One region of the Sporosarcina sp. USHLN248 genome, then DNA from elsewhere that is predicted to be linked to it. Evidence: riboswitches for the same ligand, from Rfam matches in the RefSeq annotation. Region 1 holds a riboswitch; each other region holds the start of a gene.

The links. Region 1 has a riboswitch for S-adenosylmethionine ahead of WFH04_RS13490 (methionine biosynthesis PLP-dependent protein). Riboswitches for the same ligand answer to the same signal wherever they lie in the genome.
Region 2: another riboswitch for S-adenosylmethionine. It lies ahead of WFH04_RS08950 (methionine ABC transporter ATP-binding protein); the one in region 1 lies ahead of WFH04_RS13490 (methionine biosynthesis PLP-dependent protein).
Region 3: another riboswitch for S-adenosylmethionine. It lies ahead of WFH04_RS15440 (VOC family protein); the one in region 1 lies ahead of WFH04_RS13490 (methionine biosynthesis PLP-dependent protein).
Region 4: another riboswitch for S-adenosylmethionine. It lies ahead of WFH04_RS16355 (O-acetylhomoserine aminocarboxypropyltransferase/cysteine synthase family protein); the one in region 1 lies ahead of WFH04_RS13490 (methionine biosynthesis PLP-dependent protein).

What each region holds. Positions count from the first base shown of each region.
Region 1 covers NZ_JBBCZC010000034.1:12,561-22,471, forward strand. The annotation lists gene WFH04_RS13470 (DUF6973 domain-containing protein) at 298-1,128, shown strand; gene WFH04_RS13475 (hypothetical protein) at 1,125-1,604, shown strand; gene WFH04_RS13480 (DMT family transporter) at 1,744-2,058, opposite strand; gene WFH04_RS13485 (DMT family transporter) at 2,060-2,392, opposite strand; SAM riboswitch class I at 2,527-2,632, shown strand; gene WFH04_RS13490 (methionine biosynthesis PLP-dependent protein) at 2,720-3,850, shown strand; gene WFH04_RS13495 (cyclase family protein) at 3,884-4,633, shown strand; gene WFH04_RS13500 (ABC transporter ATP-binding protein) at 5,391-6,377, shown strand; gene WFH04_RS13505 (ABC transporter ATP-binding protein) at 6,380-7,402, shown strand; gene WFH04_RS13510 (peptide-binding protein) at 7,527-9,359, shown strand; gene WFH04_RS13515 (ABC transporter permease) at 9,422-9,911, shown strand, end outside.
Region 2 covers NZ_JBBCZC010000017.1:62,409-72,319, forward strand. The annotation lists gene WFH04_RS08915 (3-hydroxyacyl-CoA dehydrogenase/enoyl-CoA hydratase family protein) at 1-2,022, shown strand, start outside; gene WFH04_RS08920 (acetyl-CoA C-acetyltransferase) at 2,053-3,228, shown strand; gene WFH04_RS08925 (acyl-CoA dehydrogenase family protein) at 4,104-5,891, shown strand; gene WFH04_RS08930 (arsenate reductase family protein) at 6,065-6,424, shown strand; gene gcvH (glycine cleavage system protein GcvH) at 6,505-6,888, shown strand; gene WFH04_RS08940 (toprim domain-containing protein) at 6,951-7,295, shown strand; gene WFH04_RS08945 (thioredoxin family protein) at 7,313-7,609, shown strand; SAM riboswitch class I at 7,660-7,764, shown strand; gene WFH04_RS08950 (methionine ABC transporter ATP-binding protein) at 7,962-8,987, shown strand; gene WFH04_RS08955 (methionine ABC transporter permease) at 8,980-9,648, shown strand; gene WFH04_RS08960 (MetQ/NlpA family ABC transporter substrate-binding protein) at 9,698-9,911, shown strand, end outside.
Region 3 covers NZ_JBBCZC010000045.1:21,105-26,203, reverse strand. The annotation lists gene WFH04_RS15445 (SDR family NAD(P)-dependent oxidoreductase) at 297-1,052, shown strand; SAM riboswitch class I at 1,358-1,458, shown strand; gene WFH04_RS15440 (VOC family protein) at 1,515-2,330, shown strand; gene WFH04_RS15435 (aliphatic sulfonate ABC transporter substrate-binding protein) at 2,483-3,343, shown strand; gene WFH04_RS15430 (ABC transporter permease subunit) at 3,356-4,123, shown strand; gene WFH04_RS15425 (ATP-binding cassette domain-containing protein) at 4,141-4,893, shown strand.
Region 4 covers NZ_JBBCZC010000053.1:15,259-20,728, forward strand. The annotation lists gene WFH04_RS16345 (glycine betaine uptake BCCT transporter) at 107-1,594, shown strand; gene WFH04_RS16350 (homoserine dehydrogenase) at 1,652-2,638, opposite strand; gene WFH04_RS16355 (O-acetylhomoserine aminocarboxypropyltransferase/cysteine synthase family protein) at 2,763-4,064, opposite strand; SAM riboswitch class I at 4,199-4,314, opposite strand; gene WFH04_RS16360 (DUF2187 family protein) at 4,571-4,801, shown strand; partial or broken gene WFH04_RS16365 (transposase) at 4,968-5,470, shown strand, end outside.

The sequences.
Region 1 (9,911 bases):
AATAGGAGGGAAAAGATGGCCAGAGGAAATAGACAATTAAAAGCCGAAAATGAAAAGTTTTGCGGACAAGATAAAAGAGAAATTCATTGATGAAATAGAACCGGTGTAGCAAACGCTACACCGGTTCTATTTCATAGTTTAGATAATCGCAAAAAAACAGCCCATTCATTTAAATTGCACCAATGAGTTAACCAAATAATACTTGACGTTAACTCATTGGCGGTATAATATTACTCATAATACTAAGTAAGGTCCTTTTATACATATAAGGATTACTTGGAAAAAGGAGAGAAAAATATGAAAAACAAACTTTTATCAACGGGTTTAGCTGTAGCTGTCATTACATTAATGTCTACTAGTGTGAATGCTTTGGCACTTGAATCAACGTCTAACAATTTGAAAAACGACTTCAATTATATTGAAGTATCAAAGCAAGATCTTGACTATGCTTCAATAGTCGAAAAGCTAGATATTGATAGTTTGGAGAGGTACTCTCGAGAAATGCAAAATGAAAACCCTACCTTTTCAGAAGATGAATTGAATAATTTGTTAAAGGTTGAAGTAATAAAACGAGGTATTGAATCAAACATTATCAACGCAGATGGAGAATTAATAAATGCAAGTCCAGATATTTCACCATACTCTTATGGTGACTTACCAATAATAAAAAACAAATTAGGTCCCAATGAAAAGAAAGTGTTTAATGAGAGCTTGGTGAAAGGTGTAGCTGTTCTATCTGCGGGTAATTTTGCTATGTATCATTATCAAAAGTATTATTCAGGTGGAGAAGATGATAATGCAGATGCGTTTAGACACTCTTTATGGATGGCTGTTTCTTCGGCTGGGGTTGCAGGTTCAGACTTTTCGCGGAGATTTGGAATAGCTCATGAAGATGACTTTCCAAGTTCTGCATTAGCAAGAAGTATGGATTTGAATAATAACAATGTTGGAATTAGTTATGGGCCTAAACTTGCACAATTCGCAGGTAATGCTGATTTGTTCGATAGAATGGCACTTCAGATGATAAATGAAGCTGTAAAAAATGGTGAAATGAAAAGATTCCGTGGAACTGATATTGGTGTGAAAACTTCTTTAGTAAAAACAAATAGTACAGGGGCTAAAAAATGAGTTTAAATTCCCAAAAACTTTTAAAGTACGTGTTTTTTTTCTCTTTGACAATAACAATAGCAGTCGTAGCGTACAATATATATAAAATAGATGAAAATGATGCGATTCGCTCAAAGATTAAACAAGAAGTTCAACAGAATGAATATGTTGATTTTGGTAAAGCAGTGAATGGCGATTGGGATAATATAATCTTAGTTTTCCCGTATACGGAAAAAGCTAAAATAAAGAAGGAATATGGAATTGATGTAAATCGAATCAACGACTTTTCAGTAGCATATCGAGAAGATCGTGTGCTTATTCTATTTTGTAAAGGAGAAAGCATTCAAAACTATGTTTATTGGGTTGGCAGTTTTTCATCAAGTGAAGATGAAAAATTATATGATTCCTTTCAGATTAAAAGAAAAGACGCCAAATTTAAAACAGATAAAAGTTCCAATAAAGGCATACCTTTAAATCTAATCCATGTAAGAGAATAATTGTTAGGATAAACATACTAAAATTAGTAGTACAAACTACTCAGAATCAGTGGGACGCTCTTCAATGACCGCATGCAATTATTGCGTACTATAGAAAAATAAAAAACGATGGAATGCCGCAACAGACATCCCATCGTTTTTATCCAAATACTTTTAGTCCTACCGCTCCTCCGATAATAAGCAGCAAAAATACAATCCTTTTCCATCCGGCAGATTCCTTAAAAAACAAAATGCCCATAAGCACTGCGCCTGCAGCTCCTAATCCAGTCCAAATCGCGTATGCTGTTCCCATCGGAATTTCGCGCATCGCCAAAGACAAAAAGAAGAAACCGGCGGAAAACGTGCAGATGATTGAAAGAAGCCAAACATAGTTCTTTTTCTGCAAATAAAGATTAATGCTCATCACGCCAAATATTTCTCCAAAACTGGCCAAAACTAAATATACCCATGCCACTTCAATCGCCCCCTTCATCTACAGGATCGACTGTCGTCATTTTAATACCAATTACACCGATTATAATGATACCGATAAATAATATTTTAATAAAAGAAAACTCCGCTCCGAAAAATAAAAAGTCTATCAGTACAATTGCAGCGGCGCCAGATCCAGTAAAAACAGCATATACCGTTCCAGAAGGCAATTTTTCACATGCTTTAATAATCGAATAAAAACTAATAATGATTGCAATGATTGTTCCTGCCCATTCTAACGGTGTCTCCGAATAACGCAGACCGATCACCCAGAACACTTCAACGACCGCTGCCAATAAAACATAAAGCCAAGCCATTCCATGACCTCCAAATCGTATCAAAATTGCATACCTACAGTATAGCAGAAACCTATAAAGAGATTTCTGAAAGAAGGCTTGCTAAATTTTCGAATATATGATAACTTTGGATAAATCAAAAATGCATAGCTTCATTCTTATCAAGAGAGACGGAGGGATTGGCCCGTAGAAGTCTCAGCAACCAGCCCGTATTGGTATGGTGCTAATTCCAAAAGGCAGATTCTGTCTTGAAGATAAGAAGATTGAATTCAACGACGATCACGCGTGTTGAGGCCCTCTTCTATCTTGGAAGGGGGCTTTTTATATGCAGCGAAAGGATGGGTTTCATTGACGAAAAGAAGTATACATACGAACTTAGTGCAATTGGGCAATCGAAGCGACAAAAAAACAGGTGCGGTCAATCCGCCAATCTATTTATCTACCGCATACAAACATGATGGTTTAGGACTTTCCACCGGCTATGACTATACTCGGACAAAAAATCCAACACGGACCATTTTAGAGGATGGCATCGCCCAATTGGAATCTGGTGATCAAGGCTATGCGTGCAGCTCAGGAATGGCTGCCATCCAATTAGTGCTTTCCCTATTTGCATCAGGCGACGAGCTGATTGCCCCCGATGATATTTACGGCGGCACATATCGGCTTTTCGAACAATATGCCACAAATTATAATATCCGTACCTCCTATGCTTCTTTCAAAACCGTAGAAGAAGTTGAACAACAAATTACGGAACAGACAAAAGCACTTTTCATTGAGACGCCAACGAACCCTTTAATGATAAAAATAAACATTGCATCATATGCTGAACTTGCGAAAAAACACGGACTTTACCTCATTGTCGACAATACATTTTTAACACCCTATTATCAGCGTCCTATTGAATTGGGAGCAGACATCGTCATCCATAGCGCCACTAAATATATCGGGGGCCATAATGATGTGTTGGCAGGATTAGTCGTTGCGAAAGGAGAAGCATTATGCGCGCAATTATTTGAACAACATAACGCCATCGGTGCAACCCTCTCTCCGTTCGATGCATTTTTAGTCATTCGCGGATTAAAAACATTACATGTGCGAATGAGACAGCATGATGCGAACGCAAAGGAAATTGCTGCCTATTTGGAAACTCATCCGCTTGTTACGGATGTGCTATATGCAGGTGTCGGAGGCATGCTGTCATTCCGGCTAAAAGAAAGCAGCTATGTCGACCCTTTCTTGAAAAACTTGAACTTAATTACGTTTGCAGAAAGTTTAGGAGGCGTGGAAAGCTTTATCACCTATCCGACAACGCAAACACACGCGGATATCCCCGTAGAAGAACGCGTGAAACGCGGTGTTGATGACCGTCTTCTACGCTTCTCTGTAGGGCTTGAAGAAGCGGAAGATCTGATCGAAGATTTGCACCAAGCGATCGACGCAGCTTATCAAGCAACGGAAACGGCAGTTCCCCGCTAAGGGTTCATTTAATTATGAAAGAGAGTGATTGCAATGACAGTAAAAGCGGAATCAGAAATTCAAGAAGCACTTCGTTTATTGAAAAGTAAAAAATGGGTTGATTTGACGCATACTTTCGGTCCGAATTCACCGCATTTTTTCATGTTCGATGACGCAGAATTTAAAACGCTGTTCACACATGACGATGGCTTTTTCGCACAAAACTTTTCGTTTTCTGGACAATACGGAACACATATTGATGCGCCAATCCATTTTGTGCGCGACACACGCTATTTGGAAGAGCTACAGCTGAAAGAATTAGTATTGCCTTTAGTCGTTATAGACAAATCCGCAGAAGCAGCAGCAAACAATGATTTCACATTATCTGTTCAAGATATTTTGGATTTCGAAGCTGTGCACGGAGAAATAGAAGAAGGCACCTTTGTTGCCCTTCGCACGGATTGGAGCAAAAGATGGCCCGACCACGAAGCATTTAATAACAAAGATGCCGATGGAAACAATCACATTCCCGGATGGGGTCCAGAAGCACTCAAATTACTATTCGAACATAGGAAAATCAAAGCTATCGGACACGAAACGTTCGATACCGACTCTGCAATTGATTTCCGCAAAAACGGTAAACTGATCGGTGAATATTATGTATTGGAGCAAGACACATACCAAATTGAACTAATGACGAATTTACATCTATTGCCAGCTAAAGGAGCAATCATCTTTAATATTGTTCCGAAGCCAGAAAAAGCATCGGGCTTCCCGGTTAGATCGTTTGCTATCCTTCCATAAAAAAGCCCGGTGCCCAGACTGTAGCCAAAGTGTTTTTTCACTTTGGCTACAGTCTTTTTAAGGTTCGTAGTCATGTGAGAGGAATTTGCCCAGCTTGGCTTGAGAACGCTTGCCACGTGGAAGACAATATAGGTGCGCGACGTCCGTAGTGCCTTAATTTCCGCAAAATGCGCGTAAATACAACAAATCGAACCCTTCGCCGCTCGATTGACTGCATGACTCGCCTCGTGCAGGCTCACACGAGGCCGAGCGATGACCCGAATAGAACGTAATGTTCATGAGGGAAGGAACAAAGGAGGCAACCTAAGCTCGTTGCTCCTGCAGCAACGGTTGCATGACCAGCGTCCTACTGGCCTCAACTTAGTATGCGAACGTTTGTCAACAAGCTGAGCCCGGTGCCTCTGGGCTTTTTCCATATCAATCGACAGAAAAACACATAAACCTCTTTAAAAACCATTAACTCACTCTATGCATAGATAAAGCTCTCCAACAACGCATAATCCTGCTAAAGCCACATAACTTCAATACTTCCATTGCTATTATACAGTTATTTCATAAATCGAAACTTCATAAAATCGAAATAAATTCCTGTTGATTCCTGTAGAATAAGTTCGAACCATCTTTTCCGATATATTACAAAAAAGTGATTGACAACTTTGAGTGTTATGATTAGGATTGTATATAATTATCAGACTAATCATAGAATAATTGATTACCGCTCTTCTTTTTTTGCTACTAACACGAATGGAGGGTCTCTATGAATCAACCCGTCTTGAATGTCCAAGCGTTAAAAACGTATTTTTACTTGGAACAAGATTTGATCGCAAAAGCGGTTGACGGCGTCTCTTTTTCAGTTTATCCGGGAGAAACTGTTGCAATCGTTGGAGAATCAGGCAGTGGAAAAAGCATTACCGCCCTTTCAATTATGCAGCTTATTAATAAACCCGGACGCATCGTAGAAGGAACTATTCAAATGAATGACCGCAACTTGCTTGAATTAAAGGCTAAACAAATGACTTCGGTCCGCGGCAACCAAATTGGCATGATTTTTCAAGAACCGATGACAGCCTTAAATCCTGTCTTCACCATTGGTAATCAACTAATTGAAATGATCCGTAAGCATAAGAAAGTATCCAAAAATATCGCCAAGCAAAAGGCGATTGAATTGTTAAAGATTGTTGGCATTCCCCGCCCCGCTGAAATCATCAAGGAATACCCCCACCAACTTTCCGGGGGAATGCGACAACGTGTTATGATCGCCATGGCAATCTCATGTGAACCTCAACTCATCATCGCAGACGAACCTACCACAGCATTAGACGTAACGATCCAAGCTCAAATCTTAGACTTATTAATCGAAATGCAAAAGCGCTACAATATGGCACTTCTTCTCATTACACACGACTTAGGTGTTGTTTATGAATATACTGATCGGGTCATCGTCATGTACGGTGGACAAATCGTTGAACAAGCCCCGACGAAGCAACTGTTAAAATTGACAAAGCATCCTTATACACAAGGTTTGTTGAGCAGTTTGCCAAATTTGGAGGAAGATGTAGATCGTTTAGGAACGATTAAAGGAACCGTTCCGCCCGCCTACAATTTCCCTGTCGGCTGCCGATTCTCTACCCGTTGCCCGTATGCGATGGAAAAATGCAGTCAGTCCAACCCCGAACTGTTTCAATACGACATAGATCACTACGTACGCTGCTTCCTATACGACGTTGGAGGTGAAGCGAAATGACGATGGTCCAAACAACAGCGATTGAGAAAAAAACCGGCGATGAACTCGTCGTCATTCGGGATGTAAAAAAATATTTTCCAATAAAAGGCGGCGTTTTGCGGCGTACGATTGGACAACTTAAAGCAGTTGACGGCGTTTCCTTTAGCATACGCAAAGGGGAAACATTAGGGATCGTCGGTGAATCGGGTTCCGGGAAATCGACATTGGGACGCGTCCTCATACGATTATTAGACCCGACAGAAGGGCAAATCCTTTTTAATAACGAAGACATTACGAAATTACGTCAGCGTCAAATACGGCCAATCCGCCAAAACATGCAAATCGTCTTCCAAGACCCTTTTGCATCATTGAATGCAAAAATGAGCGTGGAACAATTAGTGGAGGAACCTTTAATTGTTCAAGGATCGATTTCTAAAAAAGAAAGAAAAGAACGTGTAAAAGCGATGATTGAGAAAGTCGGTTTACGTGTCGATGATTTGCAAAAATACCCTCATGAATTTTCTGGAGGACAAAGGCAGCGAATTAGCATCGCACGGGCACTCATATTGGAACCGAAATTTGTCATTTGCGATGAGCCAGTGTCTGCATTGGACGTTTCCATTCAAGCGCAAGTTTTGAATTTAATGAAAGACTTGCAGGATGAATTGGGTTTAACGTATTTATTCATCGCCCACGACTTAAGCGTCGTCAAACATATTAGTGATCGTGTGGCAGTTATGTATTTAGGGAGGATTGCAGAAATTGCCCCGAAAAAAGAGTTGTATGAAAACCCAATGCATCCATATACAAAGGCATTACTCTCTGCAATTCCAATGATTGATCTAAATGAAACCCCACAAACCAAAAAGGAGAAAATTAAACTGCCGGGCGACTTGCCAAGCCCTGCTAATCCACCTTCAGGCTGTGCGTTTAGAACGCGTTGTCCGAAAGCTTTTGATAGATGTGCCATTGACCGTCCAGAGTTGCAAGAGATTCAAACAGATCATTTTGTCGCTTGTCATTTATATAGCGAAGGAACGATATAATCTATCAAATGCATAGTTGTTTTACTCCGGTGTCACAGTCATTACTGCGAATTTAGGAGGTGATGCATCGATCCATATCCACTCTTCATTGATGTGTCGAAAAAAAGTAAAGGGGGACATGATGTTGACAAAGCTATATATGCACAGATTTACTCTTATCGTTCTATTGTTGATGTTTGGCATGGTGTTGGCTGCATGTAATTCTAAGGATGATGCAACGGGTGATACTGCTACCGAAACGGAAAAACCGTCAGAAGTGGCAGAAACAGAAGAAGACGAAAAAGCTGCAGAAGAAGGTCCGAAAAAGGGAGGTACAATTGTCGGTGCGATGTACTCTGCGCCGGCTGGTATGTTCAACCCGATTTTCTATGAAGATTCCTATGAAGCAAACATTATCGATTTTGTATTTGAAGGATTGGTAAGTCAAAACGAATCATTGGAATTCATACCAAGCTTAGCTGAAAAGTGGGAGACAAATGATGATCAGACAGAGATCACATTTTTCTTGCAAGAAGGAGTTAAATGGCATGACGGCGAGGAATTTACAGCTGATGATGTCGTCTATACGTACAAAGCGATGTCTGATCCGGATTATGAGTCTGCTGGCGGTGTAAGAGCAAACTATGTGCAGCCGTTATTAGGCTACGACGAATATCAATCAGGCGAAACAGATGAATTTGTTGGTGTTGTCGCAGACGGAGACTATAAAGTAACGTTTAAGTTTGCAGAGCCGAACGTCTCTCCTCTTTATTATGCAAGCTTCCCGATCATCCCGGAGCATATTTTTAAAGATATTCCGGTAAAAGACATTCCGGAAGCTCCTGAATCATTGCAGCCAAATAAATTAATCGGTACAGGGCCATTCAAATTTACGGATATGATCGAACGTGAGCAATATGTTTTATCCCGCAATGACGATTATTGGAAAGGTGCACCGCTATTAGATGAAATCGTTTGGAAAGTCGTTGCACAATCGGTCATGATCGGGTTACTTGAAAAAGGAGAAATTGATTTTGTGGCAAGTCCTGGCGGCATTGCACCTGCAGATTATGATATCGTCAATGACTTTGGCAATGTTGTCATTGTAGAGCAAGCTGATTTCGGCTATCAACTTTTAGGCTTTAAACATAACCATCGAACAACAGCAGACGTTGAATCAGGCGCGTTGACACCTGATAACTGGGTTCCGAACAAAAAACTGTCTGATCCGAAAGTGCGTCAAGCGATCGCTTACGCTGTCAACCGTGTCGGGTTAGTCGGTGAAGGGCATGGCGAAGGATTATTGCACGGCAGAGGGCAACCGATTAACTCGCCGATTGCCCAACAAATGTGGGCATACGATGAAAATGCAGTTACAAAATATGATTATGATCCAGCAAAAGCTGAAGCGATGTTAGATGAAGCGGGTTATGTTGACGTGAATGGAGACGGTTTCCGAGAAGATCCAGATGGCAACGAGTGGGTCTTGAACATGGATTACCCTCTTGGAAATGAATTGCGCGAGCGCTCAGCTCCGATCATCCAAGCCGATTTAGAAAAGGTCGGCATTAAAGTGAACTTGCGCCAGCCATCTGAAATGTCTGTTTACGTTCCTGAACTAACAGATGACAATACAGATTGGGATCTATATTTGATCGGCTGGAATCTGAGCAGTACAGATCCAGACCCATCCGGATTATGGGCAACAAGAGCGGGTTACAACTTCTCTCGATGGAACAATCCAAAGTCGGAAGAACTGCTTCAAAAAGCGGTAAAAGCGCCAGAAGCATTTGATCAAAAATATCGTGAGGAAGTTTATGCTGAGTGGCAGAAACTCTTCTCTGAAGACTTGCCTGCATTGCTTCTATATGCACAAAACAGCCTATGGGCATACAATGACCGCATTCAAGGCATTAAAATTCTTCCACACACGATGTATCAGGATTCCCATGAGTGGTGGGTTGAAGACGCAGAATAATTGAGGGAGGATACGCGAGAGTATGCAAATGCATACTCTCCCCCTTTAAGGGAGGAAGATGGATGGTTCAATTTATCATTAGAAGAATTCTCTTATTTATCCCGATGCTGTTCGCGCTATCGATTATCGTCTTCGGCCTCGCAAAAGCTGCTCCAGGCGATCCATTTTCAGGCAAGATTCTTGATCCTGATGTCGGCATGGAAGTTTACGAGAAACAGCGGGCTGAATTAGGTTTGGACAAACCAATCCCTGTCCAATACATAAATTGGGCAAAAAAAGTCATTCGCGGCAATTTCGGAGAATCGATTACGTACAAAGGAAGATCAGTAGAAAGCCTTATTAAAGAACGTTTTATGAACACTGTCTATTTAGGAATCTTTGCTCTCGGCATTACATTGATCGTTGCAATACCGATCGGGATCTATTCTGCAAGGCATCCTTATTCTTTAATGGATTATGGAACAACAACATTTGGATTTTTCGGGCTCGCTGTTCCTAATTTCTTTTTCGGTTTAGTTGTTATCTATTTATTCGCCATTAAATTAGGTTGGT
Region 2 (9,911 bases), on a different contig from region 1:
ATAGATGCGGTAAGAAGTCCGCAAACGATTGTTACATCGAATACATCTGGGATTAGCATTGAGGCGATGGCGGAAGGGCGATCGGAAGACTTCCAAAAGCATTTCCTTGGCACGCATTTCTTCAATCCGCCACGCTACCTGAAATTATTGGAAGTCATTCCAAACAAGAAAACAGATCCGGCAGTGCTTGATTTCATGTTGCAGTTTGGAGAGGACAAATTAGGAAAAGGCGTTGTCATTGCGAAAGACACTCCGAACTTTATTGCGAACCGGATCGGAACGTACGGCTTGCTTATTACGTTGCGAGAAATGGAGAAGCGAGGCTATTCAATCGGAGAAGTCGATTCGGTTACAGGTACATTGATTGGCCGCCCGAAATCTGCAACATTCCGAACATTAGATGTCGTCGGTCTGGATACATTCATGCATGTCGCGAAAAATGCTTTTGATAAAACAGAGGGCGAAGAGCAGAAAGTATTTGAATTGCCGCCTTTCATGAAGAAAATGATTGACAATGGCTGGTTAGGTGCAAAAACAAAACAAGGTTTCTATTTAAAGAAAGATAGAGAAATTCTTGAATTGGATCTTGAGACGTTTGAATACGTACCGACGAAGAAATTGAAAACGCCTTCAATTGAAATGGCGAAGCAACAAAAAGGGCTTGCAAACAAAGTGAAATCGCTCGTATACGCGAACGACCGTACAGGCGAAATATTATGGAATGTTCTTTCGCCGACATTACGCTATTCTGCCCAATTGACTGGTGAAATTGCCGATGACATCGTTGCGATTGACAATGCGATGAAATGGGGCTTTGGCTGGCAGCAAGGTCCATTCGAAATTTGGGATGCGATTGGCGTTGCGAAATCCGTCGAGAAGATGAAAGAGGAAGGCTCACAAATTCCTGCATTCGTAGAAACGATGCTATCAAAGGGCATCGAATCGTTTTATAGAGAGGAAGATGGGGATCTTCTCTACTACGATGGGGAAGGGTATCGACCAGTACCAGTGAACGAAAAAGCGATTGATTTGAAGCGCTACAAAAAGAAACATGGCGTCATTAAAAAGAATTCGGGTGCAAGTTTGATCGATCTTGGAGATGGCATCGCATTGTTGGAATTCCATTCACAGTCAAATGCGATTGGTCCTGATGTCATTCAAATGATCAACTTTGCAATTGACGAAGTTGAGAAAAATTACAAAGGTCTTGTCATTGGTAACCAAGGCAAGAACTTCTGCGTAGGGGCAAACCTTGGCATGATTTTAATGGAGGCCCAAGACGATAATATTTTCGAGCTTGATTTCATCGTCCGCTCATTCCAAAACGCTATGATGAAAATCAAGTATAGCCGTAAACCGGTCGTTGCTGCACCATTCCAAATGGCGTTGGGCGGTGGAGCGGAAGTTTGCTTGCCAGCAGCGCATATCCAAGCATCCATGGAAACATATATAGGTCTTGTTGAAGCAGGAGTTGGCCTAATCCCTGGCGGCGGTGGAAACGTCAACCTCTATTCAAAGCATTTGAAAGGGTTACCGAACGGTGTTCAAGTAGACTATCAATACGTCGCGAACAAAGTATTTGAAACAATTGCAATGGCAAAAGTATCGACATCTGCTGAAGAAGCGCGTGAAAACAACTTCCTTGATTTTGCAGATGGCATTAGCGTAAATCCGGATCACTTAATTTATGATGCGAAACAGGCGGCATTGGCATTGTATGAAGGTGGATATACACCTCCGAAGAAAGAGAAGATTCCGGTGACTGGAGATTCCGGCTATGCAACGATGCTCTTAGGTGCTGAAGGCATGTACTTGTCTGGTTACATTAGCGACCATGATTTGAAAATCGCGAAGAAATTAGCGTATGTATTATCTGGTGGCAAAGTGCCATATGGAACTTTAGTCGATGAGCAATACATGTTGGACCTTGAGCGTGAAGCGTTCTTGAGCCTCGTAGCTGAACCGAAATCACAACAGCGCATGCAGCATATGTTGCTCAAAGGGAAACCGTTGCGCAACTGATTAGCGTCAAAGTAAAAAGGAGGAAGTCGAATGCGTGAAGCAGTAATTGTAGCCGGTGCAAGAACGCCGGTCGGAAAAGCGGGCAGAGGTTCACTTGCGACTGTCCGTCCCGATGATATGGGAGCCTTGGTTATCAAGGAAACTTTAAAGAGGGCAAATGGTTATGATGGACCGATAGATGATTTAATTATGGGCTGTGCAATGCCTGAAGCTGAGCAAGGGATGAATATTGCACGCAATATCGGCGCTTTGGCAGGATTGCCAGATACGACGCCTGCAATTACAGTGAACCGTTTCTGTTCATCTGGATTGCAATCGATTGCCTATGCAGCAGAACGCATTATGTTAGGTCATTCTGAAGCGATTATCGCTGGCGGCGTTGAATCGATGAGCATGGTGCCGATGATGGGCAATACGATCCGTCCAAACTTCAAATTGGCGGAAACAGCACCACAATATTATATGGGCATGGGGCATACTGCTGAACAAGTTGCGATGAAGTATGACGTGAGCCGTGAAGACCAAGACGCATTTGCTGTAAGATCGCATGAACGAGCGGCGGCAGCGATTGCAGAGGGGAAATTTAAAGATGAAATCGTGCCGGTTGAAGTTGTTAAGCGATTCGTCGACGACAGCGGCAAATATCAAGAAAAGACTTTTATGTTCGAAATGGATGAAGGTGTCCGTCACGGAACAACAATGGAAGTGTTGGCGAAGCTGCGTCCAGCATTTTCAGTAAAAGGCTCTGTTACAGCAGGGAACGCTTCGCAAACTTCAGACGGTGCAGCATCCGTGCTAGTAATGGATCGCGAAGTGGCTGAAGGAAAAGGCTTGAAGCCAATCGCCAAATTCCGTTCCTTTGCGGTAGGCGGAGTGCCCCCTGAAGTAATGGGAATCGGACCGATTGAAGCAGTTCCGAAAGCACTTAAATTAGCGGGGCTTTCCATTGACGATATTGACCTTTGGGAATTGAACGAAGCATTCGCTTCCCAATCATTGCAAGTCGTCCGCCATTTAGGCTTGGATATGGATAAAGTAAACGTCAACGGCGGCGCAATCGCCCTTGGCCACCCACTAGGCGCAACCGGATCTGTCCTGACATTGAAATTAATGAACGAACTAAAACGCCAAGGCAAACAATTCGGCGTCGTCACAATGTGCATCGGTGGCGGAATGGGAGCAGCCGGAGTATTTGAAATGGTATAACAAAAGCGGAGGCGACCGGTTAGCTCCGACAGGCACTGGAAGAAAAGAGCCTAAGGCGCTTTTTGCCTTAGACTCTTTTCTGAAGTGACCCGAGGAGCTGGTCGCCGGAGTCTGGATGATAACAAAAGCGGAGAGGGGCGTTTAGCTCCGACAGGCGTTGGCCGACTAAGAGCGCCGCGTCCTGCGGCAAAGTCGGCACTAATACGTCCTGTATGTCGGAAGATAGGAAACTAAGGCGCTTTTTGCCTTAGCTTCCTATCTGAAACGACCCGAGGAGCTGCCCCTCGGAGTCTGGATGATAACAAAAGCGGAGAGGGGCGTTTAGCTCCGACAGGCGTTGGCCGACTAAGAGCGCCGCGTCCTGCGGCAACGTCGGCACTAATACGTCCTGTATGTCGGAAGATAGGAAACTAAGGCGCTTTTTGCCTTAGCTTCCTATCTGAAACGACCCGAGGAGCTGCCGTCCGGAGTCTGGATGTGACTAAAGCGTAGGGCGGCTGCTCAACCCCGACAGGCACTGGAAGGATTGGACTTAGGGCGCTCTTTGCCCTAAATCCAATCCTGAAGTGACCGAGGGGTTGCCGCCCGGAGTCTGGATGGAAACAAAAGCGAAGCCCGTCACGCAGAACGGGCTTTGCGAGTAAAAGCGCAGCGTTAGGAGCACATAAAAGCCCTGCCTGTCACATCGAACAAAAGCAATGTGTAGAGTGCACATAAATACAAGAGCAGCACATCTTTATCTAAAACCATTCCTGCAAAACGCATTTACTTGAACAATAATCAACGATCTTGGGTGCCAGTCATTACATTTATGTACGCTAAATTAAATAAGTGTAAGTGGCTGCCTCTCATAAAATATTAAGGAGGAATTTCAAATGGCTGAAACAAAAACGACTGACTTAATTCGTGGTGGAGCATTTTTAATTGAAGACATTGAACCTGAACGTGTCTTTACGCCAGAGGATTTTACAGATGAGCATAAAATGATTGCAAAAACGACAGAGGACTATGTAAAAAATGAAGTTGCTCCCGTTATTGAAAACTTGGAAAACCATGAATTTGAACACTCTGTAAGACTATTGAAAACTGCAGGAGAATTAGGTCTGCTTGGCGCGGATGTTCCTGAAGAATACGATGGCTTGGGCCTTGACAAAATTTCATCTGCACTAATCGCAGAGAAGATGTCAGTAGCTGGCGGGTTTTCCATTACGCATGGTGCACACGTTGGAATCGGTACATTGCCGATCGTTCTTTTCGGAAATGAAGAGCAAAAGAAGAAGTACCTTCCAAACTCCGTAACGGGTGAAAAAATTTCTGCCTACGCATTGACTGAGCCAGGTTCCGGATCGGATGCTTTAGGCGCGAAAACGACTGCAAAATTAAATGAGGCAGGAACGCATTACATTTTGAATGGTGAAAAACAGTGGATTACAAACGCTGGTTTTGCAGATGTATTCGTTGTCTACGCAAAAATTGACGGCGATAAATTCTCTGCGTTCATCGTTGAAAAAGATTTCCCTGGCGTATCTGTCGGCGCGGAAGAGAAGAAAATGGGTATTAAATCCTCTTCTACACGTACATTGATTCTTGAAGATGCCGAAGTGCCTGTTGAAAACCTATTAGGAGAAATCGGTCGAGGACATGTAATTGCGTTTAACATTCTTAATATCGGGCGCTATAAATTAGGCGTAGGCACAATCGGAGGCTCAAAACGTGCTCTTGAATTAGCGATCACGTATGCAAATCAGCGCCAGCAGTTCAAAACGCCAATTTCTTCATTTAATTTAACGAAAGAAAAGCTTGCGACAATGGCATCGAAATTGTACGCAACTGAAAGTTTAATTTACCGTACAGTCGGTTATTTTGAAGAGCGCAATAGCCAAATGACGCCTGAAGAGCAAAAAGACGGTAAAGCTGTTGCAGCTTCGATTGCGGAGTATGCAATCGAATGCTCCATTAACAAAGTTGTTGGATCTGAAGTGCTTGACTACATTGTTGATGAGGCTGTTCAACTGCATGGCGGATACGGCTTTATGCAAGAGTATGAAGTAGAGCGTATTTACCGCGATTCACGCATAAATAGAATTTTTGAAGGTACAAATGAAATTAACCGGTTGATCGTGCCTGGCACATTCTTGAAAAAAGCGATGAAAGGCGAACTGCCATTGCTTGAAAAAGCACAAGGCTTGCAAGAAGAATTGCTTATGATGATGCCAGAAGAAATTGGCGACGAGCCTTTGGCACAAGAGAAAGTGTTAGTGAAAAACGCGAAGAAAATCGGTTTGTTGGCAGCTGGAATGGCTGCGCAACGCTTCGGAACGAAGCTTGAACAAGAGCAAGAAGTGCTTGTGAATATCGCGGATATCGCGAACAATATTTTCGCAATGGAATCTGCACTATTGCGTACGGAAAAAGCAGTGGCGAAAAATGGCGCTGATAAAGAACAACAAAAGATCTTATATACTGAAATCTTCTGTCAGGAAGCATTCGAAGCAATCGAAAAGGATGCAAAAGAAACATTGCTTGCTTCAGTGGAAGGAGACAATCAGCGCATGATGTTGTCAGCACTGCGCAAGCTAACTCGTTCGAATCCTTACAATATCATTGCGAAGAAACGTGAAGCAGCTGCAAAATTGATTGAAGCGGAAAAATATATCCTTTAATATCGAGCTGTTGAAGTCTACCATTTCGTTATGTAGTTTTGATTGCATGGGTCTTACTCATGAACTGTACGTAAAAACATCGTAATTGAATTGCCACATATGCCGCTCGGGTATGCTTGTATACCTGGGTGGCTTTTCTGTTATAATGGGGCTAAATGGAGGTGTTGAGAAGTATGGCATTGACGTACTATGGCTACAATAAATGCGGCACGTGCAGAAAAGCTAAAAAATGGCTTGAAGACAAAGGCATCGAATTCAAGGAAATCGATATTACACAAAATCCGCCAACAGCAGCTGAACTTGAAAAAATCATAAAAGCCTCCAATTTGGAGCTCAAGAAATTTTTCAATGTGAGCGGCATGAAATACCGTGAGCTGAACTTGAAGGACAAGTTGCCTGCAATGACGGACGAAGAGAAGATAAAACTGCTTTCTTCAGACGGCATGCTACTGAAAAGACCGCTTCTTACAGATGGTGAAAAAGTGACGGTAGGCTTTAAAGAAGAGCAGTTCGAGGAAGTATGGGGGAAGTGAATAACTCCCTTGTCTTTAAGATGGAATTATGTCAGAATTAAATAGAATCAATAAATGTAGAGTGATGGAGGGGTTATGGGATGAGCACACCTAAAAATTTGCGTTTTTCTGCAGAACACGAATGGGTAAAAGATGAAAGCGGTAAATATCGAATTGGTATTACACATTTTGCTCAATCTGAATTGGGGGATATCGTTTTCGTTGAACTACCTCAAGTCGGTGATGAAGTGAAAGTGGATGAGCCTTTTGGCAGTGTTGAATCTGTAAAAACTGTTTCTGAACTTTATGCTCCAATTAGCGGTAAAGTCATTGAAGTGAACGAAGAGTTGGAAGATAGCCCTGAATTGGTTAATGAATCTCCATATGAAGGTGCATGGATGATCGTCGTTGAAGCAACAGATGAGTCAGAATTGGATGCGCTAATGTCTGCTGAAGAGTATGACAAAATGACTGTTGGTGAATAATCATACGTGAAAGCGCCGGTGAAAACTGGGGCTTTTCGTTTTTCTTCGGGAGGGAGCATGTCATGAAGGCAGAAAAGCTCTTAATTGTTGAAGGTTTATCCGACAAAAAGAGAATCCAGAAGGTGTTGTCAGAGCAAGTTGCCATCATTTGCACGAATGGAACGGTCAGCTCGTATCGCATGGAAGAGCTTTTATATCCATTTGAAGGATATGATCTCTATGTTTTCATGGATGCAGATGACTCCGGCGATAAGCTTAGACAGTTATTCATCCGAGAATATCCCGAAGCGATCCATCTCTATACGGAGCGCCTTTATGGACAGGTGGAGAAAACCCCTTTGCGCAAAATAGCAGAAATTTTGTTAAGAGCAGATTTCAAAGTGCATCCCGAATTTCTTTTATATTGAGGGTGGTTAAGTTGGGAATCGAAAATTGGACGAGAGAACAATGGGAAAACAGTAAGGAAAAACCTTTATCGGTCTATTATTTATATACGCCATTATGCGGCACATGTGCGGTAGCTTCCAAAATGTTGGAGGTCATTTCTGTCATGAAGCCTGATTTGCCGATTGGGAAAGCCGACATGAATTACGTGCAAGATTTGGCGGTCGATTACCAAATAGAAAGCGTCCCTTGCCTGCTAATCCAAAAGAACGGTAAAATCACCCATAAAATCTACGCATTTCAATCAATCCCGTATCTTCTTGAAAAGTTAAGTTGACTTCTAAACTGTAATTATGATATAAATGTATTTAACAATTCAATACGTCACTCTTATAAAGAGAGGTGGAGGGAAGTGCCCTATGAAGCCCGGCAACCGTCATGAATGTGAAATGGTGCCAAGTCACGCAAAGCTTTTGCTTTGGAAGATGAGAGATTGGACAAATGTTTATAGTACTATAACATATTGAACCTTTCTGCTTGTCTGCAGGAAGGTTTTTTATTTTTGAAGAAAAACCTCATTTATGGGAGTTTTACTTTATAAGATAAAAAGGTTTCATTTATGTTAATTATAAATGAAGGAAAGTGCTGGCGTTTGCACGTTCGGATGATCAGAAATATGAGGTGGGAAAATGATTCAATTATCTAAAGTGGAAAAAAGGTTCGGTTCCAAAGAAAACGGCATAGCTGCTGTGGACGGCGTGTCCTTTACGATAACGGAAGGTGAAATTTTCGGGATTATCGGCTATAGCGGAGCAGGAAAGAGTACATTGATCCGCTTGTTGAATGGACTTGATATGCCGACTTCGGGGAGCATCAAGATTGGAAAGCGGGAAATTACTGCAATGAAAGGTCAAGAGCTGCGTAAAGCCCGTCAGAAAATTAGTATGGTCTTCCAGCATTTCAACTTGCTCTGGTCAAGAACCGTAAAGGAAAACATCGCCTTTCCACTGGAAATAGCAGGTGTGAAAAAGGCGGAGCGTGACAGAAAGGTTTCCGAGCTAATCGATTTAGTCGGCTTGGCCGGAAGGGAAAATGCGTATCCATCACAATTATCGGGCGGGCAAAAGCAACGGGTAGGAATTGCACGCGCATTGGCGAACGATCCTGAAGTTCTTCTATGCGATGAAGCAACGTCAGCTCTCGATCCAGAAACAACGGATTCGATTTTAGAATTATTGACGAGCATCAATGAACGGTTAGGATTGACAATTGTCCTCATTACACACGAGATGCACGTAATTCGGAAAATTTGTCATCGGGTAGCTGTAATGGAAGCAGGAAAAGTAGTAGAAATCGGACAAGTATTAGATGTTTTCCAGTCACCGCAAGCGCCTGTTACGAAACGATTTGTTTCGCAAGTGACGGAGCCTGCTGGGACAAATGAGGCACTTGGCAATTTGAAAAAGGACTATTCCGAAGGCACAATCATCAAGCTATTCTTTATCGGAGAGCGAACAGAACAGCCAGTGTTGGCTAACTTGATTCGTAAATACGATGTTGAAGTGAATATTGTGCAAGGAAATATTTCGCAAACGAAAGGCGGAGCTTACGGAACGCTATTGCTCCAGCTTGTAGGGGAGAAAGCGGAAATGGATGAGGCAATTGCCTATCTTCATGAACAAGGTGTAAAAACAGAGGTGATAGGCAATGAATGAATCTTTATTTGTTAATATTGATTGGGAAAAAATGTGGAAGGCGACCGTCGAAACATTATATATGACGGGTGTATCAACTTTATTTACTTTCATTTTCGGATTAGCACTCGGCATTCTGTTGTTTTTATCGGGCCCAGGGCAACTTTGGCAAAATCGGATTGTCAACATATTCACGGGAGCCATTGTTAATATTTTTCGTTCAATTCCGTTTATCATACTCATAATTTTACTGATCCCGTTTACTACGTTACTCGTCGGTTCAATGCGTGGGCCGGAAGCTGCTCTACCTGCTCTCGTAATCGGTGCTGCTCCGTTTTATGCTCGGATGGTGTTAATCGGATTGCAAGAAATTGATAAAGGTGTTATTGAAGCTGCGAGATCGATGGGTGCGAAAACAAAAACGATCATTTTTAAGGTGTTATTGCCTGAATCATTGCCTGCTTTGCTTTCGGGCATTACAGTTACGGCAATTGCGTTAGTCGGTTATACTGCGATGGCTGGTGTGATCGGAGCAGGCGGATTAGGGAACTTGGCATACTATGAAGGCTTCCAAAGAAGCCGGAGCGATGTCATGCTTGTTGCTACTGTCATTATTTTAATTATTGTATTTGCAATCCAGTTCATTGGAGACCTATCTGTGAAGAAAGTGGACAAACGTTAATAACAGGATATGCCTGTTTATTATATAAATATTGTAGGGGGTACTTATTATGAAGAAAATCAGTTCGCTATTCATTCTGCTTGCTCTTATCCTCGCGCTATCAGCATGCGGAACGAAAGATAAAGGCGATAATGCAAGTGGCGGCAACGAAGAGCAAAAAACGATTAAAGTTGGTGCGTCCAATACACCTCACTCCATTATTTTAGAAAAAGCAACGCCTTTAATGGAGGAAAAAGGGTACAAGTTGGAAATTGAGCCTTATC
Region 3 (5,099 bases), on a different contig from region 1:
TTCTAATGTAAGCTTCCAAAGTCTTGTTTTAATACCATGAGAAGTTTATGTGTTTCTACATGCGGTTATGCGCTGTTGTTTTGTTTTATGCGCTATTATTGGTATTTATTTGTATGGAAGCAGTCGTTATGCATTTATTTATGCTTTCCGTTTTTAAGGCTTTAATTAGAAGAAGCAATGTATTATGTATGGATGCATCGGCAAACAATATATAGATAACCGAAGAACTTGTTGTTTTATACAAAAGTATTTTAGTGTTAAAATAGTTTTAGACTCATGAAAAGAGGAGAATTTAAATGGGAAAATTGTTAGATAAGGTTGTCATTATTACTGGCGGAGCTGGTGGGATAGGAGGTGGAATGGCGAAGGCGATGGTAAAGGAAGGTGCTGTCGTAGCTATTGTGGATGTGAATAAAGAGACGGGAGAAGAGATGCTGAAGGAGCTTCAAACTCATTCTCCAAAGTCTATGTTCATTCAAGCAAATTTAATGGATCATGGCAATTTGTATAAGATTGTTAATACAGTCGTAGAAAAATACGGTCGGTTGGATGTATTAGTTAATAATGCGCATGCTTCTAAGCAAGTGCCATTGGAAAATACAACTCAGGCAGATCTGGATTTATCTTTTGGAACAGGGTTTTATCCAACGTTTTATTTAATGCAGGCTGCTTTGCCACATTTAAAGGAGTCGAAGGGAAATATAATTAATTTTGCTTCCGGTGCTGGATTGGCTGGTCATGAGACGCAGGGTGCATATGCTGCTGCCAAAGAGGCAATACGAGGATTATCCCGTGTAGCTGCAAATGAGTGGGGACGCTTTGGCATTAATGTAAATATTATTAGCCCTATTGCATATTCTCCAGGCGTTGAGGCGTGGTCGAAGGCACAGCCAGAGTATTATGAAGCGGTCAAAAATAAAATTCCTTTAGGGCGCTTTGGAGATGTTGAAAAGGATATCGGTCGGGTTGCCGTCTTCTTAGCATCGGAGGATTCTCAATATATTACGGGTCAAACAATTATGACAGATGGTGGCTCTATTATGTTGCATTGAAGTCATTACAAGACTTTCTATCCAAGAGATAGTCACTTGTATAGAAAGTTGTTGTGGAGGAGTAATGAAGTTAGTGAGATGCGCATTTGGACATTCATGTCTGAGTGTGTATTTTTTATGGAAATAATGTATCGCCAAGTATAAAGTACTAATCTTTTGGCAGAAGAATGATACCATTCGAAGCAAGTGTTAACAAAGCGATCTTAAGTCTTCTTTCTTATTCATACTAAACTGATAAGAATAGTTAAAATAATGTTTGACTTTGTGTAAGGGAACAAGTAAAGTATGTACTAATTACATATTGTATCTTATCAAGAGAGATGGAGGGAGTGGCCCATTGAAGTCTCAGCAACCAACCTTTAGGTATGGTGCTAATTCCGCCAAGTTGTAACTTGGAAGATAAGAAGCGGATATGAATTTCTCTTCTTATAGAAGGGATTTTTATTTTAAGGGGGAAAAGATATGGAATTTGTATTTGATCATCTTGTGCACTTTGTAGAGGAGCCGGAGAAAGCAGTGCAAGAATTTCAGGCTGTTGGCTTTCATGCAGTAGAAGGCGGTGTCCATGAGGATCGGGGAACGTATAACGGGTTAAGCTATTTTGGTTTATCCTATATCGAGTTTTTAGGAACATATGACCGTAATTTAGTGAAAAATACAGAGCATCCGTCATTTAGTTTAATTTCTACAATTATTAGAGATGAGTTTCGGGAAGGTTTTGCCCGCTTTGCTATTCGGACGACTAATATTGAAGGCGTGGCACAACGATTCAAGGAACATGGATTAAAAGTGACCGGACCGGTGCCACTCCATAGGAAGAGACCGGATGGCTCGGTTGTAAAATGGCAATTGCTTTACGCAGGTACAGATGAAGAGGGCCCTGAGCTACCGTTTATTATTCAATGGGAAGCGGAGGATGATGAAAGGGAAAAAGATTTGATACAGCAGAAGGTCATGGCAGACCATCCAAATGGAGAGGCGTTGAAAATAGCTTCCCTATCGTTTGCCGTAAAAGATTTGAAAGAATCTGTTAGGCAATGGTCCATATTGCTGAACGCACCTGTCAAAGATGCATATACTGATGAAAAGTTAAATGCACAAGGTCAGGCAGTTGTAATTGGTGATGTGGAGATTATCTTTTATGAACCAATTGGGAAAGGAATTGTACAGCATAAATTAGAGTCACGTGGGGAGAAGCCTTTCCAAATTGTTATTCAAGGAGGGAAAGAGGAAAAATCATTCGACCTATTTCATGGTCATTATATAATCAAGCAGTGAAAAATTTTTATGTATAAAACCAAGTAAACTAATATGAATAGGAGATATATGAATGAGAAAAGGATTTTACTTAATAGTTTTCGCTGCAATTGTATTGTTTTCATTGGCAGGATGCAGCGGGGAGAAGGCTTCAGACAGAAGCCTCTGAAAAGGTGGTGCGTGTTGGTTTCCAAAAAGGAAACACATTAAATATATTGAAAGAAAGTGGAATATTAGAGAAAAAGTTGGAGGCAGAGGGCTATCGGGTAGAATGGCGGGAATTCGTTCATGGAGGCACATTGTTAGAAGGGCTGTTTACAGGGCATATCGACTTTGGGCATGCAGCAGATGGCTCCGGCATTAATGCGCAAGCAGGCAATAAACCGTTCGTCTATGTAGGCGCAGATTTGCCGAATCCGGAAGGTGTAGGGTTGTTAGTTCATAAAGATTCAGGGATCACTTCAGTTGATCAGTTGAAAGGGAAGAAGATCGGTGCATTGAAAGGCGGCAACCATCATTATTTGGCCATCTTGGCGGTCGAGGATGCAGGCCTTTCAATAGATGATGTTGAGTGGGTATATTTGCAAGATGCAGCACAGCAAAGAACAGCTTTTGAGACGAATAAAATCGACGCGCTTGCAACGTATGATCCGTTTTTTGCCGGTGTGGAAGTTGATTTAAAGACCGTTAACCTAACGGAGAGCAAAGATTATGGCTATCCAAACCGCACATTCTATTATGCGAATGAGGATTTTTATAAAAAGAACCACGAATTAGTCGAGTTAATTTTAGAAGCGACAGATGAATCCGATCAGTGGGCGAATGAAAATAAAGATGAGGTCGTTAAGCTTGTCTCTAACATGTTAGGAATTGACGAAAAAGTGATTGAGCGAGCAGTCGACCGCAGGCAATATGCTGTTGATCGTATTGACGATTCAATTATAGAGGCACAACAAAAGCAGGCGGATACTTATTATGAAATCGGATTGATTCCAAATAAAATCGACATTCGTGATCGGGTTCCGAAGAAGTAAGGAGGAAGAATGATGGTGATTCAGTTGAAACGGACGGCTATTCCATGGCTTATTCCAATTTTCATCATCGTTGCTTGGCAGGTGGTCGTATCAGGCGGAATCGTCTCCCCACAGCTGCTGCCCGCACCTTTGACAGTATTGAAAAGCTTATATCAATTAGTAGTATCTGGGGATCTGACTTACCATATGGCTGCGAGTTTAGGGAGAGCGTTAATCGGGCTTGTAATTGGCGGGGGAATAGGCTTCATTTTGGGTATAGCAAATGGGCTATCAAAGTTCTCATATGCTTTTACGGATACGACATTGCAAATGATCCGCAATATCCCAAACTTGGCCCTCGTGCCGCTTGTCATCATATGGTTTGGAATCGATGAAGGAGCTAAGATTTTCTTAGTTTCGATCGGGGTAATGTTCCCAATCTATATTAATACGCTGCATGGCATACGCAATATCGATCCGGGATTTATTGAAATGGGCAGAATGTATGGGCTGAAGGGCTGGAGGCTTTTTAAAGAAATATTGCTCATAGGTGCTTTGCCATCCATTTTTGTTGGGCTACGCTATTCTTTAGGCGTAATGTGGATGACTTTAATTGTGGCAGAGACAATCGCATCGACACGGGGTGTCGGTTACTTGGCAATGACTGCACAACAGTTCATGCAGTCGGATATTATTATCATTACAATTTTGCTTTATGCCTTATTTGGGAAAGTGGCCGATCTGCTCGCTCGCTATGGGGAGCGGAAAGCGTTGAGGTGGCATAAAGGATATGTTCAATAAAAGAATGGAGGTATAGTATGGCACTGATCGACAGAGAAAAGGATTTGCAGAACGAACATGCTGTAGAAATTACATTGCAGCAAGTGACGAAAGCGTATAATGGGAAAACAGTGTTGAAAAATATATCACTTACTATACATCCTGGACAATTCGTCGTTATCGTTGGAAAGTCAGGCAGCGGGAAAAGTACGCTGCTAAGGCTTGTGGCGGGCCTTGAACAAACGACAGAAGGAACAATCGAATTTGACGGTCAACCAGTTGAAAAATCTACGAAAATGGCAAGGATAATGTATCAGGATTCAAGACTGCTTCCTTGGAAGAAAGCCATTGATAATGTTGGTTTAGGCTTGAATGGAAATTGGAAAGACCGGGCAAGGGAAACTTTACATTATGTCGGCTTAGCAGAATACGAAAACAGTTATCCTTCAACGTTATCGGGTGGCCAGCAACAGCGTGTTGCTCTTGCGAGGGCATTGGTGCACTCTCCTTCTTTATTGCTGTTAGATGAGCCGATGAGTGCCTTGGATGCCTTGACACGAATGGAAATGCAAATTCTCATAGAAAAGCTTTGGCAGGAGCAGCAGTTCACCGCATTATTAGTAACCCATGACGTTAGGGAAGCAGTGAAGTTAGGAGACCGGATCATTTTAATTGAAGATGGGGATATTACAATGGATATGCAAAACCATTTGCCGCGGCCTCGTGAATTGTCAAATGTCACGTTAGCGAAAATGGAGAAGAAGATTTTAGACAGGATTTTATCATTGTGAATACAAGGCGAAGAGACCTCGAATGAAAGCGATACCGCTTATCGAGGTTTTTTTTGTGAAAATAAGGGTTGTTTATGCGCCATTCCAAAGGGGCTATTCGTCTAGTGGGCAAGTTATGCGTATTTTGTATGAATGCTGCTTTGTTGACCGTCATTATGCACCGAATGATAGGGTTATGCGTGAAAGTGCATGGGTTACGAGTGGAA
Region 4 (5,470 bases), on a different contig from region 1:
GCGCATTATTGTATTCGTTATTGCACGATTACTCCTTTTGCTTTCCCGCTGCATGATTGGTATAGTAGATAGTCGTTTCAAAAATCCATTTTTCATAGGGGGAAACATGCGAAAAATATCAAATGTATTTTATATAACAATCGGCCTGATTATATTGGCGGTCGGATTTGGGGTTGCCGATTCAGATCGCTTTGAAACCGTCACAACAGCCATCAAATCATTCGTCTCATCCACATTCGGATGGTATTATATGCTTCTGCTATCTTTCTTGCTTGTATTGAGCATTTTCTTCATTTTCAGCCCATACGGCAAGATTCGTTTAGGAAAAGATTCTGACCGTCCGTCGTTTTCAACGATTACTTGGATTGCCATGCTCTTTTCTGCCGGAATGGGAATTGGTCTAGTCTTTTATGGGGCTGCTGAACCGCTATCTCACTACGCGATCAATCCCGCAACAGAAGAACCTAATACAGATGCCGCTTTTAAAGAAGCGATGCGGTATTCCTTTTTCCATTGGGGCTTTCATGTATGGGCCATGTACGGTATTGTCGCTTTGTCGCTTGCGTATTTCCAATTCCGTAAAGGAGAACCGGGGTTAATTTCAGCAACATTGAAGCCGATTTTCGGTAAAAAAATGAAGGGGCCTTGGGGCGTCCTCATCGATGTACTTGCCGTTTTTGCAACAGCTTTTGGCGTTGCCACTTCTCTCGGCTTCGGTGCTGTTCAAATTAACGCAGGGCTGAATTATCTTTTCGGCTTTACAATTGGCTTCACTACACAACTGATTATCATCGCTGTTGTGACTGTTCTGTTCATCATGTCTGCATGGTCGGGGCTCAGTAAAGGAATCAAATATTTATCAAACGCAAACTTAATACTCGCGCTTGCATTATTAGGGTTTGTCTTGATCCTTGGTCCAACATTGCTCATTTTTAATATTTTTACTGACTCTCTTGGCGGCTATCTATCCAATTTAGTATCAATGAGTTTCCGTACAGCTCCTTTAAATGCTTCGCATCGCGAGTGGATGGATACGTGGACGATTTTCTATTGGGCTTGGTGGATTTCATGGGCGCCATTCGTCAGTATGTTCATTGCTCGCGTTTCGAAGGGCAGAACAATTCGGGAATTTATGGCCGTTGTCATGTTAGCACCAACTCTTTTAAGTGCCATCTGGTTTTCCGCATTCGGAACGACTGCCATTAACGCTCAAAAAGAAGGACTTGCGGACTTAGCAAAAGCATCTACCGAATTGACGATCTTTGAGATGTTCCATACAATGCCAATATCATTTATCGTTTCTCTTTTCGCAGTTCTGTTAATTGCATGCTTTTTCATAACATCCGCAGACTCGGCGACATTTGTATTAGGCATGCAGTCAACGTATGGTTCATTGACACCATCAAATAGCGTAAAAATCACATGGGGTGTCATCCAATCAGCCATTGCAGTCATCTTGCTGTCTGTGAATGGACTAACAGCATTGCAAAATACGATCATTATTGCTGCTTTGCCATTCTCTTTCATCATGTTGCTCATGATCATTTCTTTGATCAAAGCATTGCAAGGCGAAAGGCCAAAGAAAAAAGCATAAGAGACAATTGAACTCATGTAAAAAGGAGGACGGGGTACTATCCCCTCCTCCTTTTGATTAATTTGTCACCATCACCACTTCTTGCTGGCGAATGATATGAAGCAAATCAGCAACCATTGCGCTGCCTGTAGGATACATGCCGGCGCCAGGACCGACTAAAGTCAGCTGTCCAAGATATTCTGTTTCTATAATGATTGCATTGTCGACACCGTCTATACTGAAAAGCGGATGATTCGCTCCAATTAAGACAGGTCCTACCGTACCTAACAGCTTGTCGTTGTCATCTATCCATATATCTGCAACGTGACGATATCGAAGATCGCCTTTTGAAGCATCTATCACATCAATTGGTTGAATATGCTCGATCCCTACCACCGGGACGTCTTCCCAATCTGGTTGTTGACCGAAAGATAGAGAGCTTAGGATCATCAGCTTACGGAATGCATCTGTGCCGTCCACATCATCGGATGGATCCGCTTCCGCAAAGCCGTTTTTCTGAGCATCCAATAGCGCTTTTTTAAATGGCGATCCCTCTTCACGCATTTTCGTCAAAATGAAATTCGAAGTACCATTTAAGATTCCTTGAATCCGTTTTATGCGGTCACCGGCCAATAGATTGCTAACCGTCCGAATGACCGGGACACCGCCTGCCGTTGTCGCTTCAAAACCAACTTGCACATTACGGAACTCTGCATGTTTCAATAGAGCTGGACCGTGTTTAGCAAACATTTTTTTATTGGCCGTTATAATATGGCAGCCTTTTTCTATCGCATCTGATAAATATGTGTAAGCAGGCTCTTCCCCGACAATTGCTTCGAACACAACGTCTATTTCCGGATCGTCTAAGATATCTCGAATATTATCGGTAATTTTCACACCACTAATCGGCTTGCGTTTTTTCGTCTTATCTTTCACAAGGATGGTGACGACATCAACCGTGAAACCTGTATTTTCTCTTATTTCTTCACGCTTCTCTTGTAAAATTCTATACACACCTTCACCGACAGTGCCAAAACCTAAGATCGCTGCTTTGAATGACGGCATTCCATCCACCTCCTTTCAAAAGCGCAGGGGGCATTTACTTTAGTTCACTATGTTGCAATTCTAAACAAGATGCTATTGCATCATAAGCGAAGCATTGGACTGTCCCCTGCAACTACTTATGAACCTATTGAACTGTAACCGGCGCTGCTTTTTCAATCGCTTGTTGCAAGTCTGCAATGATATCTTCAGGCGACTCGAGACCGACAGACAAGCGAATCAACTCTTCGGTTACACCGGAGTTTTCCAAGTCTTCAGCAGACAATTGCTGATGTGTAGTGGATGCAGGGTGAATGATCAATGACTTGGCATCACCGACGTTGGCGACATGCGACCAAATCTCGATATTGTCAATCACCTTACGCCCCGCTTCACGTCCACCTTTAATGCCGAAAACAATAATGGAACCGAAGCCGTTTTTCAAATACTTCTTAGCATGCTCATGTGAAGGGTGGTCTTCCAAACCTGTGTAAGTTACCCACTCAACAGATGGATGGGACTGTAGGAAAGCGGCAACTTTCTGAGCATTTTCATTATGTCTCACCACTCGGAGATGAAGTGTCTCCAAACCTTGGAGGAAATTGAACGCGCTATCTGGGTCCAAGCAAGGACCAAAATCACGCAATAATTGGACGCGAAGCTTCATAGCAAAAGCTGCTGCCGCCGTGTCGACGCCATAGCGAAGACCATGATATGTTTCGTCCGGCTCTGTAAACAAAGGGAATTTCCCTTTCGTCCAATCAAATTTGCCCGCATCGACTACGATGCCGCCAATTGTCGTGCCGTGACCGCCAATCCATTTTGTGGCGGAATGGATCACTACATCGGCCCCGAATTCAATCGGATTGCAGCCATAAGGTGAAGCAAAAGTATTATCAATGAGCAACGGTATATCATGCGCATGAGCAATCTCCGCCACCGCTTCGATATCTAAAACGTGTAAGCTTGGATTTCCGATTGTTTCAGCAAATAAAGCCTTTGTCTTATCTGTAATTGCGGCTTTAAAGTTTTCAGGATTCGTAGCGTCGACGAACTTCACATTGATGCCATAGCGCGGCAGCGTCACTGCGAATAAATTATATGTTCCGCCGTATAGATTGCTTGCCGCTACGATTTCATCGCCAGCGCCCGCAATGTTTAAAATCGAAAACGCGATTGCCGCCATGCCAGAAGATAGTGCGACCGCAGCTGTACCTCCTTCAAGTAGCGCAATGCGTTCTTCAAATACCGCTACAGTCGGATTCGTGATTCGAGTGTAAATATTGCCCGCTTCTTGCAGGCCAAATAAGTTTTGTGCATGTTCAGTATCGCGGAAAACGAACGAAGTCGTCCGATGGATTGGTACGGCTCTTGATCCTGTAATTGGATCTGGCTTTTGGCCGCCATGTAGAAGAAGTGTTTCCGGTTGAAGAGAGTTGTTTGCAGTCATGTGTATTACCTCCAAAGTATTAGTGTAAGATGAAAATGCAACAAATAATGTGCAATGCGGAGGCGTTGGGGGTTTTTGGAATAAAAAAATAACCCCTTTCGCTAAGAAGAGGGTTACGCTTTCGCTTATTCCTCCCCTTATCTTTCAGACCGTTTGCACGAATCTGTAGGAAGTAGCACCTTTGCAAGTTCGTCACTTGCTGGTTGCCGGGCATCGCAGGGCCTAGTCCCTCCGCCGCTCTTGATAAGAGTATGGGTGATTCAGTTTTTCATCTTGTTGTACAGTATAGGAGGACCAATTTTAAAAGTCAAGAGATTCTTATTATTTTTCTGAAACTTATGTTGCAATTCTACTTTCAGCGAAGTTCGACAATTTGTGGTATACTATCAATAGACAACTTGATAGGGATCGGTTACAACCAGTTGTTTTCCATCATGCTTTTGATTGCTTAGGACAGGCCTAAGCATTTTTTTCATTTTGAAAGATGATGAGAATGAACGGTAGGAGTGATTCGATTGACTTTTTCACGTAAGGAAAAACCTGTTTCAGATTTTGTCGCTGCGCGTCATATCGACGAAGAGATTTCCTTCGTCCGCAATGACCATAGAGTAAATGGAACGATTCATAAAATACTCGAGAACTCGGTCATTGTAAAGATTTCAGAAGATGACGCCGACCGAATTGGCGTAGCTTCCAATTTAACCGTTGTTTCCCATAAGAACTACACTGTAGATTAATTATACGAAGAGGCTGGGACAAAACCCACCTCTAATTGAAAAAGCCGGTGAACTTTTACGACGAGTAAAAGTTCACCGGCTTTGATTAATATTTGAATAAAAATAAGGACCCACTTCTGATAAAATAAAGTCACTACACAAAACCTTATCAGAAAGAAGGATCCTTATGTTTAAAGATTATAACATGAATCAACTCGTTTTGCCTTTAGATTTAGAAGTGAAATTACAAAAAAATGATATCGCCTTCCATATCCATCATTTGGTTGAAAGTATCCCTTCTGAAGCATTCGAACCATTTCTTCGAAATGAGGGTTGTCCTGCCTACCACCCACGCATGATGCTTAAAATTATTTTATGCGGCTACACGCAATCTGCCTTTTCAGGGCGTAAAATTGAAGCCCTATTGAAAGACAGTATCCGAATGATGTGGCTGGCTCAAGGGCATGAACCTAGCTACCGCACAATCAATCGATTCCGTGTCCAATCAGAAGTGAAGGATCTCATTCGCCAATGTTTTGTCCAATTCCGTTGCCAGCTTGTGCAAGAAAATAGGATTGATCAAGAAGCGATTTTTATTGACGGCACTAAAATCGAAGCGAATGCGAATAAATTTACGTTCGTATGGAAGAAATCTGTCGATAAATTTCACCAGAGTTTAGTTGAAAAGTC